DNA from 2 places in the Pseudomonas sp. AC242 genome. Region 2 is predicted to be linked to the other one. Evidence: predicted binding sites of a transcription regulator. Region 2 holds the regulator's gene; the other holds the start of a gene.
The links. Region 2 encodes sigma-54, which starts transcription at its own class of promoters, with help from an activator protein. Its sites were predicted from a motif close to ANTGGCATNNANNTTGCTNT; they were not measured.
Positions count from the first base shown of each region.

Region 1: a site for sigma-54 is predicted at 5,013-5,032, ahead of flgB (flagellar basal body rod protein FlgB). Genes of this name have one in related genera too.

Region 1 is NZ_OZ409873.1:4,014,373-4,021,599, forward strand. It holds gene ACZZ0A_RS18000 (beta strand repeat-containing protein) at 1-1,741, opposite strand, end outside; gene flgE (flagellar hook protein FlgE) at 2,005-3,345, opposite strand; gene flgD (flagellar hook assembly protein FlgD) at 3,377-4,102, opposite strand; gene flgC (flagellar basal body rod protein FlgC) at 4,118-4,561, opposite strand; gene flgB (flagellar basal body rod protein FlgB) at 4,565-4,972, opposite strand; gene cheR (protein-glutamate O-methyltransferase CheR) at 5,310-6,137, opposite strand; gene ACZZ0A_RS18030 (chemotaxis protein CheV) at 6,184-7,116, opposite strand; gene flgA (flagellar basal body P-ring formation chaperone FlgA) at 7,199-7,227, shown strand, end outside.
Region 2 is NZ_OZ409873.1:222,962-230,188, forward strand. It holds gene ACZZ0A_RS00895 (class II fumarate hydratase) at 1-687, shown strand, start outside; gene ACZZ0A_RS00900 (hypothetical protein) at 718-1,158, shown strand; gene ACZZ0A_RS00905 (superoxide dismutase) at 1,160-1,771, shown strand; gene ACZZ0A_RS00910 (ZIP family metal transporter) at 1,802-2,695, shown strand; gene ACZZ0A_RS00915 (HPr family phosphocarrier protein) at 2,790-3,065, opposite strand; gene rapZ (RNase adapter RapZ) at 3,081-3,938, opposite strand; gene ptsN (PTS IIA-like nitrogen regulatory protein PtsN) at 3,941-4,405, opposite strand; gene hpf (ribosome hibernation-promoting factor, HPF/YfiA family) at 4,418-4,726, opposite strand; gene ACZZ0A_RS00935 (RNA polymerase factor sigma-54) at 4,800-6,293, opposite strand; gene lptB (LPS export ABC transporter ATP-binding protein) at 6,481-7,206, opposite strand; gene lptA (lipopolysaccharide transport periplasmic protein LptA) at 7,206-7,227, opposite strand, start outside.

The DNA of each region.
Region 1 (7,227 bases), 3.8 Mb from region 2:
TGTAGTTCGAGCCAATAATGGTTTCGAAATCCGAGAACGTGTCACCTTGCGCGTCGCCGCCCAGACCGGTGCCCACACGCGCGGCGGTCATGGTGATGTTGACGCCTTGCTCCGACTGCGCATAGCTCAGCCGGTCGTTACCGTTGTAACCATCAAGGTTGTCGGCAGCAGCGCTGGCATAGAATGTATCGTCATAATTTGAACCACGGAAACTCTCAATCCCGACAAAGGTATCGCCCGCTGCATACCCGGTATGCACACCGGTTTTCAGGTTCAGGGACACCGCCACGCTGTTGGGTACGTCTTCATAGCTGACGATATCGAAACCTGCGCCGCCAATCAGTTGGTCGGCGCCTGCGCCTCCCATCAGGATGTCATTGCCGGCACCGCCGGTAATGACGTTGTCCGAGGCATTGCCACGAGCAATGAAGTTGCCGGTACCGGTAAAGGTCAGACGCTCGACTTCACTGGCCAGGGTGATGGTGTTCAGTGTGGTGCGCACTTCATCATCACCGCCGCCGGCCATTTCCACCACATTCTGGCTAGCCGAACCGTTGATGATGTACACGTCATTGCCGGCACCGCCGTAGAAGGTCGTGGTACCCAGCGAGGCGGTGAATACGTCGTTGTAGTTCGAGCCAATGATGGTTTCGAAATCCGAGAACGTGTCACCTTGCGCGTCGCCGCCCAGACCGGTGCCCACACGCGCGGCGGTCATGGTGATGTTGACGCCTTGCTCCGACTGCGCATAGCTCAGCCGGTCGTTACCGTTGTAACCATCAAGGTTGTCGGCAGCAGCGCTGGCATAGAACGTATCGTCATAATTTGAACCACGGAAACTCTCAATCCCGACAAAGGTATCGCCCGCTGCATACCCGGTATGCACACCGGTTTTCAGGTTCAGGGACACCGCCACGCTGCTGGGTACGTCTTCATAGCTGACGATATCGAAACCTGCGCCGCCAATCAGTTGGTCGGCACCTGCGCCTCCCATCAGGATGTCATTGCCGGCACCGCCGGTAATGACGTTGTCCGAGGCATTGCCACGAGCAATGAAGTTGCCGGTACCGGTAAAGGTCAGACGCTCGACTTCACTGGCCAGGGTGATGGTGTTCAGTGTGGTGCGCACTTCATCATCACCGCCGCCGGCCATTTCCACCACATTCTGGCTGGCCGAACCGTTGATGATGTACACGTCATTGCCGGCACCGCCGTAGAAGGTCGTGGTACCCAGCGAGGCGGTGAATACGTCGTTGTAGTTCGAGCCAATAATGGTTTCGAAATCCGAGAACGTGTCACCTTGCGCGTCGCCGCCCAGACCGGTGCCCACACGCGCGGCGGTCATGGTGATGTTGACGCCTTGCTCCGACTGCGCGTAGCTCAGTCGGTCATTACCGTTGTAACCATCAAGGTTGTCGGCAGCAGCGCTGGCATAGAACGTATCGTCATAATTTGAACCACGGAAACTCTCAATCCCGACAAAGGTATCGCCCGCTGCATACCCGGTATGCACACCGGTTTTCAGGTTCAGGGACACCGCCACGCTGTTGGGTACATCTTCATAGCTGACGGTGTCGAAGCCGGCACCGCCAATCAGTTGATCGGCGCCATCGCCGCCGATCAACAGATCATTACCTGCCCCACCATTCAAGACATCATTACCCGCCAAACCGCGTATCTGATCATCGCCCGCAGTACCGAGCAGATTATCGGCACCAGCGGTCCCGTTGATTATCGCCATTACATCGTCCTTGTGTTTTTGTGTTGGAAACTACGGTTGAAAAACCAGGTAGAAGCTTCCTGACTTCCATATCGCCATCCAGTGTCATGGCCCAATGAAGCAGGTCGTGCGAAGTTTTGACGCCAAGGTCCTTTGCCAGGCAGGACTGCAACTTCCACACCATAAATTCAGACAAACGGTTAATTGGTGAATGTAAATTTAGTGACACGCATAAAAAAACCGACGCTCAAGGCGTCGGTTTTCAATGCAGCTATCGAATCACATCAAGTCATCTGAATGATGGTCTGCATGATGGTGCTCTGAGTGGAAATAGTCTTGGCGTTCGCCTGATAGTTGCTCTGGCCTTTGATCAGGTCTACCAGCTCGTTGGTCAGGTTAACGTTCGACTCTTCCAGCGAGTTGGAAACAACCGAACCCAAGGTACCGGTTTCCGGTGCATCGTAGCCCGGGATACCCGAAGCAAACGTCTCTTTCCAGCTGGTGCCACCGATAGCCTGCAGGCCTTGTTCGTTGGTGAAGCTGGCCAGTGCAACCTGGCCGATGGCCTTGCTCTGGTTGTTGCTGAAGTTGGCAAACAGCGTACCGGTGCCGTCGATGGTCAGGTTGGTGATCTGGCCAGTGGCGTAACCGTCCTGAGTCGGAATCGAACGCGCGGTGTCAGCGTTGTACTGAGTGGTCTTGGCCATCGAAATGGTAATACCGGCCGGGTTGGCAGACGCACCGTTAGGCGTGAACGTACCGTTGACCACTGTGCCCGGCTTCCAGCCGGTCAGTTTCAAGTCGCTGCTGATGATCGGGTTCGGGTTCGGTGGCGGCAGAGTGCTCGGCGTGCTGACCTGAGTCAAATTGCCAGAGCTGTCAAACGTCAGCGTCGAAGCAACCGGATCGACCTTGGTTGGATCGCTACCGGCTGCATCCGGGTTACGGCCATCGACCAGAGTGTACACCTTCCAGGTGTTCTCGCCAGTTTTAACCACGTACTGGTCCATAACATGCGAGTTGCCCTGCGTGTCATAGATCGGAGTGCTAAAGCTCTTCGTGTACGTCTCAAGCTTGCTTGGGTCGAACTTGACGGCGTTGGTGCCGGTATCAACGATCACCGACGCAGTCGAGTTCAAGTTGATGCTCGACGTCACCAACGAAGTCGATTTCGGCGCCAGGTTCGACGTATCGATCTTCAGGTCGGTCAAAACGCCGTTGATGATCTTGCCGTTGGCGTCCACACCGTAACCCTGCAGGCGCGAGGTGTAGTCGGTGTTGGTGATGTAACCGGCGTTGTCGACCTTGAACGTACCGGCACGGGTGTAGGACACCGAGCCGTTGTTGCTCATGGTGAAGAAGCCCGAACCGTTGATGCCCATGTCCAGCACGTTACCGGTGTTGTTGATGTCACCCTGGGTGAACTGCTGGGAAACGTTGGCCAGGCGCACGCCGTTGCCGATCACTTTGCTGCCGCTACCCAGGCGAGTGGCCGAGTAGACGTCTTCGAATTCTGCACGGGACGATTTGAAACCGGCGGTCGCAACGTTGGCGATGTTGTTGCCGGTCACGTCCAGTTGTTTGTTGGCTGCATAGAGACCGCTAAGGCCGATATTGAAAGACATATTCCACTCCTTTGTGCCGGGTTAATCGGCTCTATATACCAATGGTTTGTACTTTGGACAGGGCAACGGTGCCCTTGCCGGACAGGTTGAGCATCAGCTCGCCGCCGGTCTGGCTGATCGTCACGCTGGTGACGGTGGCCGGCAGGTAGGTCGCCATATCGGTCGAGGTACCATTGATCGATGCGTTGGCCTTGACGGTATAGGTACCGGTCTTGACCAGATTGCCGTCCTTATCCTTGCCGTCCCAAGTGAAGCTCGCGGCGCCTGCGGCGCGACTGCCCAGATCGATGGTGCGAACCACCGCGCCGCTGCTGTCGGTGATGCTCACGGTGCCGCCGGCAATCGACGACGGAACGGTGACCGAACCGGTCATGCCTTTGCTCGGATCGTCGAGCTGAACCGAGTTGGTCTGCACGATCACATTGCGACCCACCAGCGACGAAGCCTGCAAGGCTTGCGAGGAGTTGTAGTTGCCGGCCAGCGAACTGACCGTGCTGTTCAGCGTGGTGATGCCTTCCAGGCTGCTGAACTGCGCCAACTGCGCAACGAAGGCGCTGTTGTCCTGCGGATCAAGCGGGTTCTGGTTTTTCAGCTGGGTGACCAGCAATTGCAGGAACGCGTCCTTGCCCAGGGCCTGGCCGCCGGTGGCGCTGTTAGTGGCCGAAGCAATGCCACCGGTGGTCGAACTGGTCTTTTTCGACGAGTTCGCCAGGATGTCATTCATGCTCAAGCTGCTGGTGGTATCGGAAACACTCATGGCCGTCGCCCCTTATTACTGACCGAGGGTCAGTACTTTCTGCATCATGGTTTTGGCGGTGTTCATCATTTCGGCGTTGGTCTGGAAGGACCGGCTCGCGGAAATCATGTCAGCCATTTCTTCCACCACGTTGACGTTCGGGTAGTAGACGTAGCCTTTGGCGTCGGCTGCCGGATGATTCGGCTCGTAGCGCGCTTCGAGGTTGCTCTGGTCTTCGACCACGCCGAGCACCTGTACGCCTTGACCGGCCGCGTCCTGGCTCTGGAACAGCGAGTTGCTGCCGCTGTTCTGGCCGCCCTGGAACATGGTGGCGAACACCGGGTGACGGGCGCGATAGGTCTGATCGATGCTCGAGGAGACGGTTTCGGCGTTGGCGATGTTCGAGGCCACGGTGTTCAGACGCGTGGTCTGTGCGCTCATGCCGCTGCCGGCAATGTTGAAAACGCTGGACAGGGACATGGATTACTCTCCGCGCAGGGCTGACACCAGCCCTTTGAATTTGCTGTTGAGCAGGGTGAAGCTGGCCTGGAAGCCGACGGCGTTTTCCGCGTAGTTCGACTGTTCCAGTTGGGCGTCCACGGTGTTCTGGTCGATCGACGGTTGCATCGGCGTGCGATACATCAGCGATTCGTCGCCGTTGCCCAGGCCTTCAGCTTCGATGTGACGGCTGTTGGTCATGTTCAGGGCGATGGTGCCGTTCGCATTTTTCTGGGTCTGTGCTTCAAGCACTTTGGAGAAGTCCAGATCCCGCGCCTTGTAGTTCGGGGTATCGGCGTTGGCGATGTTGTTGGCCAGCACTTCGGCACGCTGGGCGCGGAAGCCCAATGCCTTTTCGTGAATGCCGAGCGCTTTATCGAAGCTGATGCTCATGTCGGGAACCTTCAGGTGACCGGTTTTTCGTAACTGAGCTTTAGCAAGCGCCGTGCCAAACCACAAAACCCACATAAACCGGGGCTTTGCCGGGAGTCGGCAAAGCGGCAATGCCAGAAAAGCGGCAACCGGTTTCCGCCGGATGCCGCTTTTCTGCCGCTTCTTCCTGTTAACACCTCCCCCTGTAGGAGCTGCCGAAGGCTCGGGCCGCGATCGGACGATCTTTTGATCTTGTTCTTAAAAAACAAAATCAAAAGATCGCAGCCTTCGGCAGCTCCTACGTGAAGCATGCGGCAAAAAAAAGGAGCCCTTGAGGGCTCCCTTTTTTCCGCATGCTTCACTTCGCCTGGTAAATGATCCCCGGGCTGCACTGCACCATCTGGTAATGGTCCGGCAAACCGTTCAGCGCTTCGGAAGCGCCAAGGAACAGATAACCACCCGGCTTCAACGTGCTGTGAATGCGCAACAGAATGTCTTTCTTCACTTCGGCAGAGAAGTAGATCAACACGTTGCGGCAGAACACGATGTCGAACTTGCCCAGCGCGGCATAGCTGTCGAGCAGGTTGAACGAGCGGAACTCCACGCGGTTCTTGATCGGCGCCTTGATTACCCAGCGCCCCGGCCCTTTCGGGTCGAAGTAACGCTGCAGACGTTCCGGCGACAAACCGCGACCGATGGCCAGGCTGTCGTACTCGCCAGTCTTGCAGTTGGTCAGCATGAGGCCGGACAGGTCGGTCGCAACAATCTGCACGCCCATCTTCAACTGGCCAAGGTTGGACCGCTCGAACTCGTCGATCGACATCGACAGCGAGTACGGTTCCTGACCCGACGAGCACGCTGCCGACCAGATCCGCAGACGCTGGTTGGGGCTGGCCTTGATTGCTTCAGGCAGCACCTTGTTCTTCAAGACTTCAAACGGATAGGTGTCACGAAACCACAGGGTTTCGTTAGTCGTCATGGCATCGACCACTTGCTCGCGCAAACCGCTGCGCGGCTGGGTCTGGATGCGCTGAACCAGCTCACCCAGGGATTTGATGCCTTGCTGCTCCATCAGTTTGTTGAGACGGCTCGAGACCAGGTACTGCTTGTTTTCACCGAGCAGAATGCCACAGGCTTTTTCCAGGAAGACCCGGAACTGTTCGAAATCCAAATTACCCGTAGACAATGATGCCGCCTCTTAAATCGTGTTGACCGCCAGGGACAAAACGCCCCTAGCTGATATCTGCTGCTTTGATCCGGTCGACTACCCGGGATGCGAGGTCATCAGGGCGGAATTTGGCCAAAAAGTCATCGGCACCGACTTTCTTGACCATCGCCTGATTGAATACCCCCGACAACGAAGTATGCAGGATGATATGAAGCTTTTGCATGCGTGCGTCGCCGCGGATTTCCGCCGTCAGGGTGTACCCGTCCATCTCCGGCATCTCGATGTCGGAAATCATCATCAGGAACTCTTCTTCCGGCTTCTTGCCCTCATCGACCAGCTTGCGCAGGTAATCCAGCGCCTGCTTGCCGTCGTTCAGCGCCACCACTTCGACACCGATGGTCTGCAGACAACGCGTGACCTGCTTGCGCGCCACCGACGAGTCATCGACCGTCAAGACACGCAACGACAGTGCTTTGGTCTGGGTCTCGACATCGACCACGCCCACCGAAATCGCTTCCGGTGTCGGCGCAACTTCCGCCAGCACTTTCTCGACGTCGATGATTTCGACTAACTGATTGTCCACCCGAGTCACAGCGGTCAAGTAATGATCGCGACCCGTGCCCTTGGGTGGTGGATGAATCTCTTCCCAGTTCATGTTGACGATGCGCTCCACCGAGCGGACCAGGAAACCCTGGGTCTTGGTGTTGTACTCCGTGATGATCACGAACGGGTTGTTCTTGTCTTTCAACGCTCCGGAACCGGTGGCCATTGCCAGATCAAGGATCGGAATGGTCGCCCCCCGGATATTTGCCACCCCGCACACGACAGGACTGGACTTGGGCATCAACGTCAGCGACGGGCACTGCAACACTTCCCGCACCTTGAACACGTTGATTCCATAGAGCTGCTGACCGTCGAGACGGAACAACAACAGCTCCAGGCGATTCTGCCCTACCAGTTGCGTGCGCTGGTTCACCGAATCCATTACACCAGCCATGCCCAGACTCCTACACCAACGCCAAGTGTTGTTGCGACGCACATTCATTGCTAAACGGCACGGCGCTTGCTTTTTAACTCGTATGAACGCTCAAACGACATTTTTCCGACG
Region 2 (7,227 bases):
AACGCACATCCTGAATTCGCCGCGCGTTTCAGTCGTCAGCTCAGCCAACTGACCGACGTGCAATTCACCTCGGGCAAGGATCTGTTCGCGCTGATTGGCTCGCAGGACACCGCCGTCGCCGTCTCCGGTCAGCTAAAAGCCACCGCTGTGTCGTTGATGAAAATCGCCAACGACCTGCGCTGGATGAATTCCGGCCCGCTCGCCGGTCTCGGCGAAATCGAACTGGAAGCCCTGCAACCGGGCTCGTCGATCATGCCGGGCAAGGTCAATCCGGTGATCCCGGAAGCCACCGCCATGGTCGCCGCGCAAGTCATCGGTAACGATTCGGTGATCACTGTCGCCGGCCAGTCGGGCAATTTCGAACTCAACGTGATGCTGCCGATCATCGCGCAAAACCTGTTGAGCAGCATCGAACTGCTGGCCAACTCCAGCCGTCTGCTCGGCGACAAGGCCATCGCCAGCTTCAAGGTCAACGAGTCGCGCCTGAAAGAGGCGCTATCACGCAACCCGATTCTGGTCACCGCGCTCAACCCGATTATCGGTTACCAGAAAGCCGCCGAGATCGCCAAGCAGGCCTACAAGGAAGGCCGCGCGGTGATCGACGTCGCACTGGAACACACCGACCTGTCGCGCAGCCAACTGGAAGAGTTGCTCAACCCCGAGAAACTCACCGCCGGCGGCGTGTAAACCCTGCAACCGCTTTGGAGGAGGCTCACCATGGAGCACTGGAAACGCACGATCGAACGGGCCAATCGCTGCTTCATGCTGGGCGAATTGATCGACGCCCGTGAGGCTTATCTGCAAGCTCTGGCCCTGGCGCAAGTGTTGTTCGAACGCTGGGCCGATGCCGACGAAGCGGTGGCGGCCTGCGTCATCTCCCATCACAACCTGGCGGATCTGCACTTGCGCCTGAACCAGCCGGAGGAGAGTGCCGAATACCTCTGCGCCATCCACCAACGGCTGTTGCAGACCATGCAGGACGAACGTCAGCGCCTTGCATTACGTGAAGCGGCGCTGCGCCAGAGCAGCAAGACCTACGTCGAGCTGCTGAATTTCATCAGTGAACACGGCGAATACCCGCGCACCCAGCGCCTGCTGCACCCGGATACCGGCAATGCGCGCCGCGCGCCTGTCCCACATCACCATGGAGTCCATTGAAATGGCTTTTACCTTGCCTGCCTTGCCTTACGCCTACGACGCCCTCGAACCGCATATCGATGCGCAGACCATGGAGATTCACTACACCAAGCATCACCAGACCTACATCAACAACCTCAACGCCGCCGTAGAAGGCACTGAATATGCGGAGTGGCCGGTAGAAAAACTGGTCGCCAGCGTTAAGGATCTGCCGGAAAAACTCCGTGCGGCCGTGATCAATCAGGGCGGCGGTCACGCCAACCACTCGCTGTTCTGGGAAGTGATGGTGCCGAGCGGCGGCGGTAAACCGGATGGCGCGCTGGCCAAGGCGATTGATGAGCAACTGGGTGGTCTCGACAGCTTCAAGGAAGCCTTCACCAAAGCCGCACTGACCCGATTCGGCAGCGGCTGGGCCTGGCTCAGTGTGACGCCCGAGAAAAAGCTGATCGTGGAGAGCAGCGGCAATCAGGACAGTCCGCTGATGAACGGCAACACGCCGATTCTCGGTCTCGACGTGTGGGAGCACGCCTATTACCTGCGTTATCAGAACCGTCGTCCGGAATACATCAGCGCGTTCTACAACGTGATCAATTGGCCTGAAGTTGCTGCGCGCTATCACGCCGCACTGGTTTAAGTCTTTTATAAAAACAATCCAAGGCTGACTATGGGCACTGAAACACTGGCGATCGGAAGTGGGCGTATGTTTCGCTACGCAGTGGGCTCGCTATTGCTGTTGGCGGGCATGACCTTGCTGGTTGCCCACGGACTGGAATGGCTGAATCTGGAACCGAGACTGTCACGGGCGCTTCAGGGCGGCGCGATCTGCGCCCTCGGCACGGCGCTTGGCGCTGTTCCGGTGCTGGTGATTCGGCGCATGCCGCAGGCACTCAGTGACACCTTGCTGGGATTTGGCGCGGGGGTGATGCTGGCGGCGACGGCGTTTTCGCTGATCGTGCCGGGCATTGCCGCCGCCGAAAATCTGGGTCTGACACCTTGGTCATCCAGCGGCCTGATTTGCTTCGGCATCATGCTCGGTGCATTCGGTCTGTATTTGGTTGATCGTCAGTTATCCGGAGCTTCGCCGGAAATGTTGGTCGGCACACCTGAGCATCCGGTAATTGCGCCGCGTATCTGGCTGTTCGTGTTCGCCATCATTGCCCATAACATCCCGGAAGGTATGGCCGTCGGCGTTTCCGCCGGCGGCGGCATGCCGGATGCGGACAGTCTGGCCATGGGCATCGCTTTGCAGGATGTACCGGAAGGTCTGGTGATTGCCTTGGTGCTGGCCGGGGCGGGGATGTCGCGGATCAAGGCGTTTCTGATCGGCGCGGCGTCTGGTCTGGTTGAACCGGTGTTTGCACTGTTGTGTGCCTGGCTGGTCAGTCTGGCGCAGGTGTTGTTGCCGTTAGGTCTGGCGCTCGCGGCAGGGGCGATGTTGCTGGTAGTGACCCACGAAGTGATTCCCGAGTCGCGACGCAATGGTCATGACAAGCTGGCCAGTCTTGGTTTGCTGATCGGGTTTTGTCTGATGATGGTGATGGATACGGCGTTGGGTTGAAGCAGAGCAAAAGATCGCAGGCTGCGGCAGTTCCTGCAGGGAACGCATTCCAGTGTAGGAGCTGCCGCAGGCTGCGACTTTATGATTTTGGCTGTCAGCCGCCTTCGTCGAAGTAGTTGTTGATCAACGCCACCAGCGCATCCAGGGCTTCCTGTTCCTGATGCCCTTCAGTACTCAGATAGATTTTGGTGCCCTTGCCAGCCGCCAGCATCATCATCGCCATGATGCTTTTGCCATCAATCGTGGTCTCTGGTGTACGACCCACTCTGATCGTGCAATCCGGATACTGCCCGGCCACTCCAACAAACTTGGCCGATGCGCGGGCATGCAGGCCCAGCTTGTTGATGATTTCGATTTCCAGAGCAGGCATCGCGGTGTGAATCCTTTAAGTGAGGTCGCGGTGGCGAACCTGGACGTTCTTCAGGGTTTTCTGCAGGGCCTGACCCAGGCGTTCGGTCAGGTAGACGGAGCGGTGATGCCCGCCGGTGCAGCCAATGGCAATGGTGACGTAGGCACGGTTGCTCGCGGCGAAGCGCGGCAGCCACTTGTGCAGGTAAGTGAAAATGTCCTGGAACATTTCTTCGACCTCTGGCTGCGCCGCGAGGTACTCAGCCACCGGCGCATCGAGACCTGATTGCGCGCGCAGTTCCGGCTTCCAGTACGGATTGGGCAGGCAGCGCACATCGAATACCAGATCCGCGTCGACCGGCATGCCGCGCTTGAAGCCGAAGGACTCGACCAGAAATGCGGTCCCCGGCTCCGGCTGGTTCAGCAGGCGCAGCTTGATGCTGTCGCGCAGCTGATACAGGTTCAGATTGGTGGTGTTGATCTTCAGGTCCGCGAGGTCGGCAATCGGGCCGAGCAGGGCGGTTTCATCCTGGATCGCCTCGGCCAGCGAGCGGTTGGCGTTGCTCAGTGGATGGCGACGGCGAGTCTCGGAGAAACGCTTGAGCAGGGTTTCTTCGTCGGCGTCCAGATACAGAACGTCGCACTGGATGTGCTTTCCCCGGACATCTTCAAGCAGCTCCGGAAAGCGCGTCAGGTGGCTCGGCAGGTTGCGCGCATCGATGGACACGGCCACCAGCGGTTGCGCCAGCTCAGTGTGAATCAGCGCGCGTTCGGCCAGTTCCGGCAGCAAGCCTGCAGGAAGGTTGTCGATGCAGTAATAGCCGTTGTCCTCAAGGACATCCAGAGCCGTACTTTTACCCGAGCCGGAACGGCCGCTGACGATGATCAAGCGCATGATTAATGCCCGTTCTGCTCGTCCAGGACAACCTGATACAAGGCTTCGTTGCTCGCGGCGCTGCGCAGCTTATCGCGCACGTCCTTGCGGTCGAGCATGCTGGCGATCTGACGCAGCAACTCCAGGTGCGCATCGGTGGCGGCTTCCGGGACCAGCAGTACGAACAGCAGGTCAACCGGAGCGCCATCAATGGCGTCGAAATCGATTGGCGTATCAAGGTGCATCAAGGCGCTGATAGGCGACTGGCAACCCTTGAGACGGCAGTGAGGAATGGCGATGCCGTTACCAAAACCGGTGGAGCCGAGTTTTTCACGGGCAATCAACGCCTCGAAGACATCTTGCATCTCCAGATCCGGCACTTCGCGGGCGATCAGGTTGGCAATTTGTTCGAGGGCTTTCTTTTTACTGCCGCCCGGCACGTTCACGAGGGAACGGCCGGGGGTCAGGATGGTTTCAAGTCGGATCATGGATTAGGGATGTTAACGACCGGTAGCGCCCTGAAGGAGGCTCTGGGTCTTTTCCTTATGCTTTTTGAGTTGGCGATCCAGCTTGTCGGTCAGTGAGTCGATCGCAGCATACATATCAGTATCTTCTGCGTTAGCGACCACTTCGCTGCCGGGTATATGCAAGGTGGCTTCAATTTTCTGCTTCAGCTTTTCGACGCACATCGTGACTTGCACGTTGGTGATCTTGTCGAAATGTCGCTCCAGTCGTTGGAGTTTTTCCTCGATGTAGGAACGCAGAGGTTGGGTCACTTCCAGTTGGTGTCCACTGATGTTGACTTGCATACAGCTTCTCCTTCGTTGCCAGTGCATAAAGCGGCAGGCCGAAAAGCCTGCCACTGGAACGCTGTAACGTGGCTTACATCAACCGCTTGCGTTCGCTCGAAGGCGCGATCCCGAGGGATTCGCGGTACTTGGCGACGGTGCGGCGAGCCACCTGAATGCCTTGTGCCTCCAGTAAACCAGCGATCTTGCTGTCACTCAACGGCTTTTTCTGATTTTCCGCTGCAACCAGTTTTTTGATGATCGCGCGGATCGCTGTGGACGAGCATTCGCCGCCTTCGGAGGTGCTGACGTGGCTGGAGAAAAAGTATTTCAACTCATAAATACCGCGCGGGGTATGCATGAATTTCTGTGTGGTCACCCGTGAAATCGTTGATTCGTGCATGCCGACCGCTTCGGCGATGTCATGCAGGACCAGCGGCTTCATGGCTTCGTCGCCGTACTCCAGAAAACCGCGCTGATGCTCGACGATCTGGGTGGCAACTTTCATCAGGGTTTCGTTGCGGCTCTGCAGGCTCTTGATGAACCAGCGGGCTTCCTGCAACTGATTGCGCATGAAGGTGTTGTCGGCGCTGGTGTCGGCGCGACGCACGAAACCGGCGTACTGGGCATTGACGCGCAGGCGTGGCACCGACTCCTGATTGAGCTCGACCAGCCAGCGCTCGTTGTCCTTGCGCACGATAACGTCAGGGACAACATATTCGGCTTCAGTCGACTCGATTTGCGAGCCTGGGCGCGGATTCAGGCTCTGCACCAGTTCGATGACCTGACGCAGTTCGTCTTCCTTGAGCTTCATGCGACGCATCAACTGGCTGTAGTCGCGGCCGCCGAGCAGGTCGATGTAATCGCTGACCAGACGCTTGGCTTCAGCCAGCCAAGGCGTCTTGGCTGGCAGCTGGCGCAATTGCAGCAGCAGGCATTCGCCGAGGTTGCGGGCGCCGATGCCGGCTGGTTCAAATTGTTGAATGCGGTGCAGGACGGCTTCGATTTCGTCCAGTTCGATGTCCAGTTCCGGATCGAACGCCTCGAGGATCTCTTCGAGGGTTTCATCCAGGTAGCCCTGATTGTTGATGCAATCGATCAGGGTGACGGCGATCAGGCGATCGGTGTCGGACATCGGTGCAAGGTTCAGTTGCCACAGCAGATGGCTTTGCAGGCTCTCGCCGACGGAGGTGCGTGTGGTGAAGTCCCACTCGTCATCGTCGCTGCTCGGCAGGCTGCTGGCACTGGTCTGGTAGACGTCTTCCCAGGCGGTGTCGACCGGAAGCTCGTTGGGGATGCGCTCGTTCCATTCGCCCTCCTCGAGGTTGTCCACCGTCGGGGCAGTTTCCTGATAGGACGGTTCCTGGATTTCGGTGGCGGGCTTCTGTTCGGCGTTGTCGGCCATGGGGTCGGAATTGTCGAAGTCGTCGCCTTCTTCCTGGCGTTCGAGCATCGGATTGGATTCCAGAGCCTCCTGGATTTCCTGTTGCAGATCCAGGGTCGACAATTGGAGCAGACGGATGGCCTGTTGCAGCTGCGGTGTCATCGTCAGCTGCTGGCCCATTCTCAAGACTAGCGATGGTTTCATGGCAGGGGCTTAACACCTTATTCGCCGGCGCTATGCGCCATCCACTACAGGGCGCCGAAGCGCCAAACTTAAGCAAATTATATGCCTGAAACTGAAGTGTTTGCCTAGAGCGCTGTAACAATTAAAGCGTATTAAATCCTGCTTGAATCGATACAGCGCCCGGGCGGCGCACCGGGCACTGTTGCGCTTACAGGCGGAACTCGTGGCCCAGATACACTTCCTTGACCAGATCGTTGGCCAGGATGGTTTCTGCATCGCCCTCGGCAATCAACTGACCGTCGTTGACGATGTAAGCGGTTTCGCAGATGTCCAGCGTCTCACGGACGTTGTGGTCGGTGATCAGTACACCAATGCCCTTGGCCTTGAGGTGGTGGATGATCTGCTTGATGTCGCCGACCGAAATCGGGTCGACACCGGCGAACGGTTCGTCGAGCAGGATGAATTTCGGTGCCGTTGCCAGCGCGCGAGCGATTTCCACACGGCGGCGTTCACCACCGGACAGGCTCATGCCGAGGTTGTCGCGGATGTGACTGATGTGGAATTCCTGCAGCAGGTTTTCCAGCTCTTTGCGACGGCCGGCCTTGTCGAGCTCCTGGCGGGTCTCGAGGATGGCCATGATGTTGTCGGCCACCGACAGTTTGCGGAAGATCGACGCTTCTTGCGGCAGATAGCCGATACCGGCCTTGGCACGACCGTGCATCGGCTGGTGGCTGACGTCCAGATCATCGATCAGCACGCGACCCTGATCGGCCTGTACCAGGCCGACGATCATGTAGAAGCAGGTCGTCTTGCCGGCGCCGTTCGGGCCGAGCAGGCCGACGATCTGGCCGCTGTCGATCGACAGGCTGACATCACGCACGACCTGGCGGCTTTTATAGGCCTTGGCCAGGTGCTGAGCTTTCAGAGTTGCCATTACTGGGTTTTCTCGTCGGTT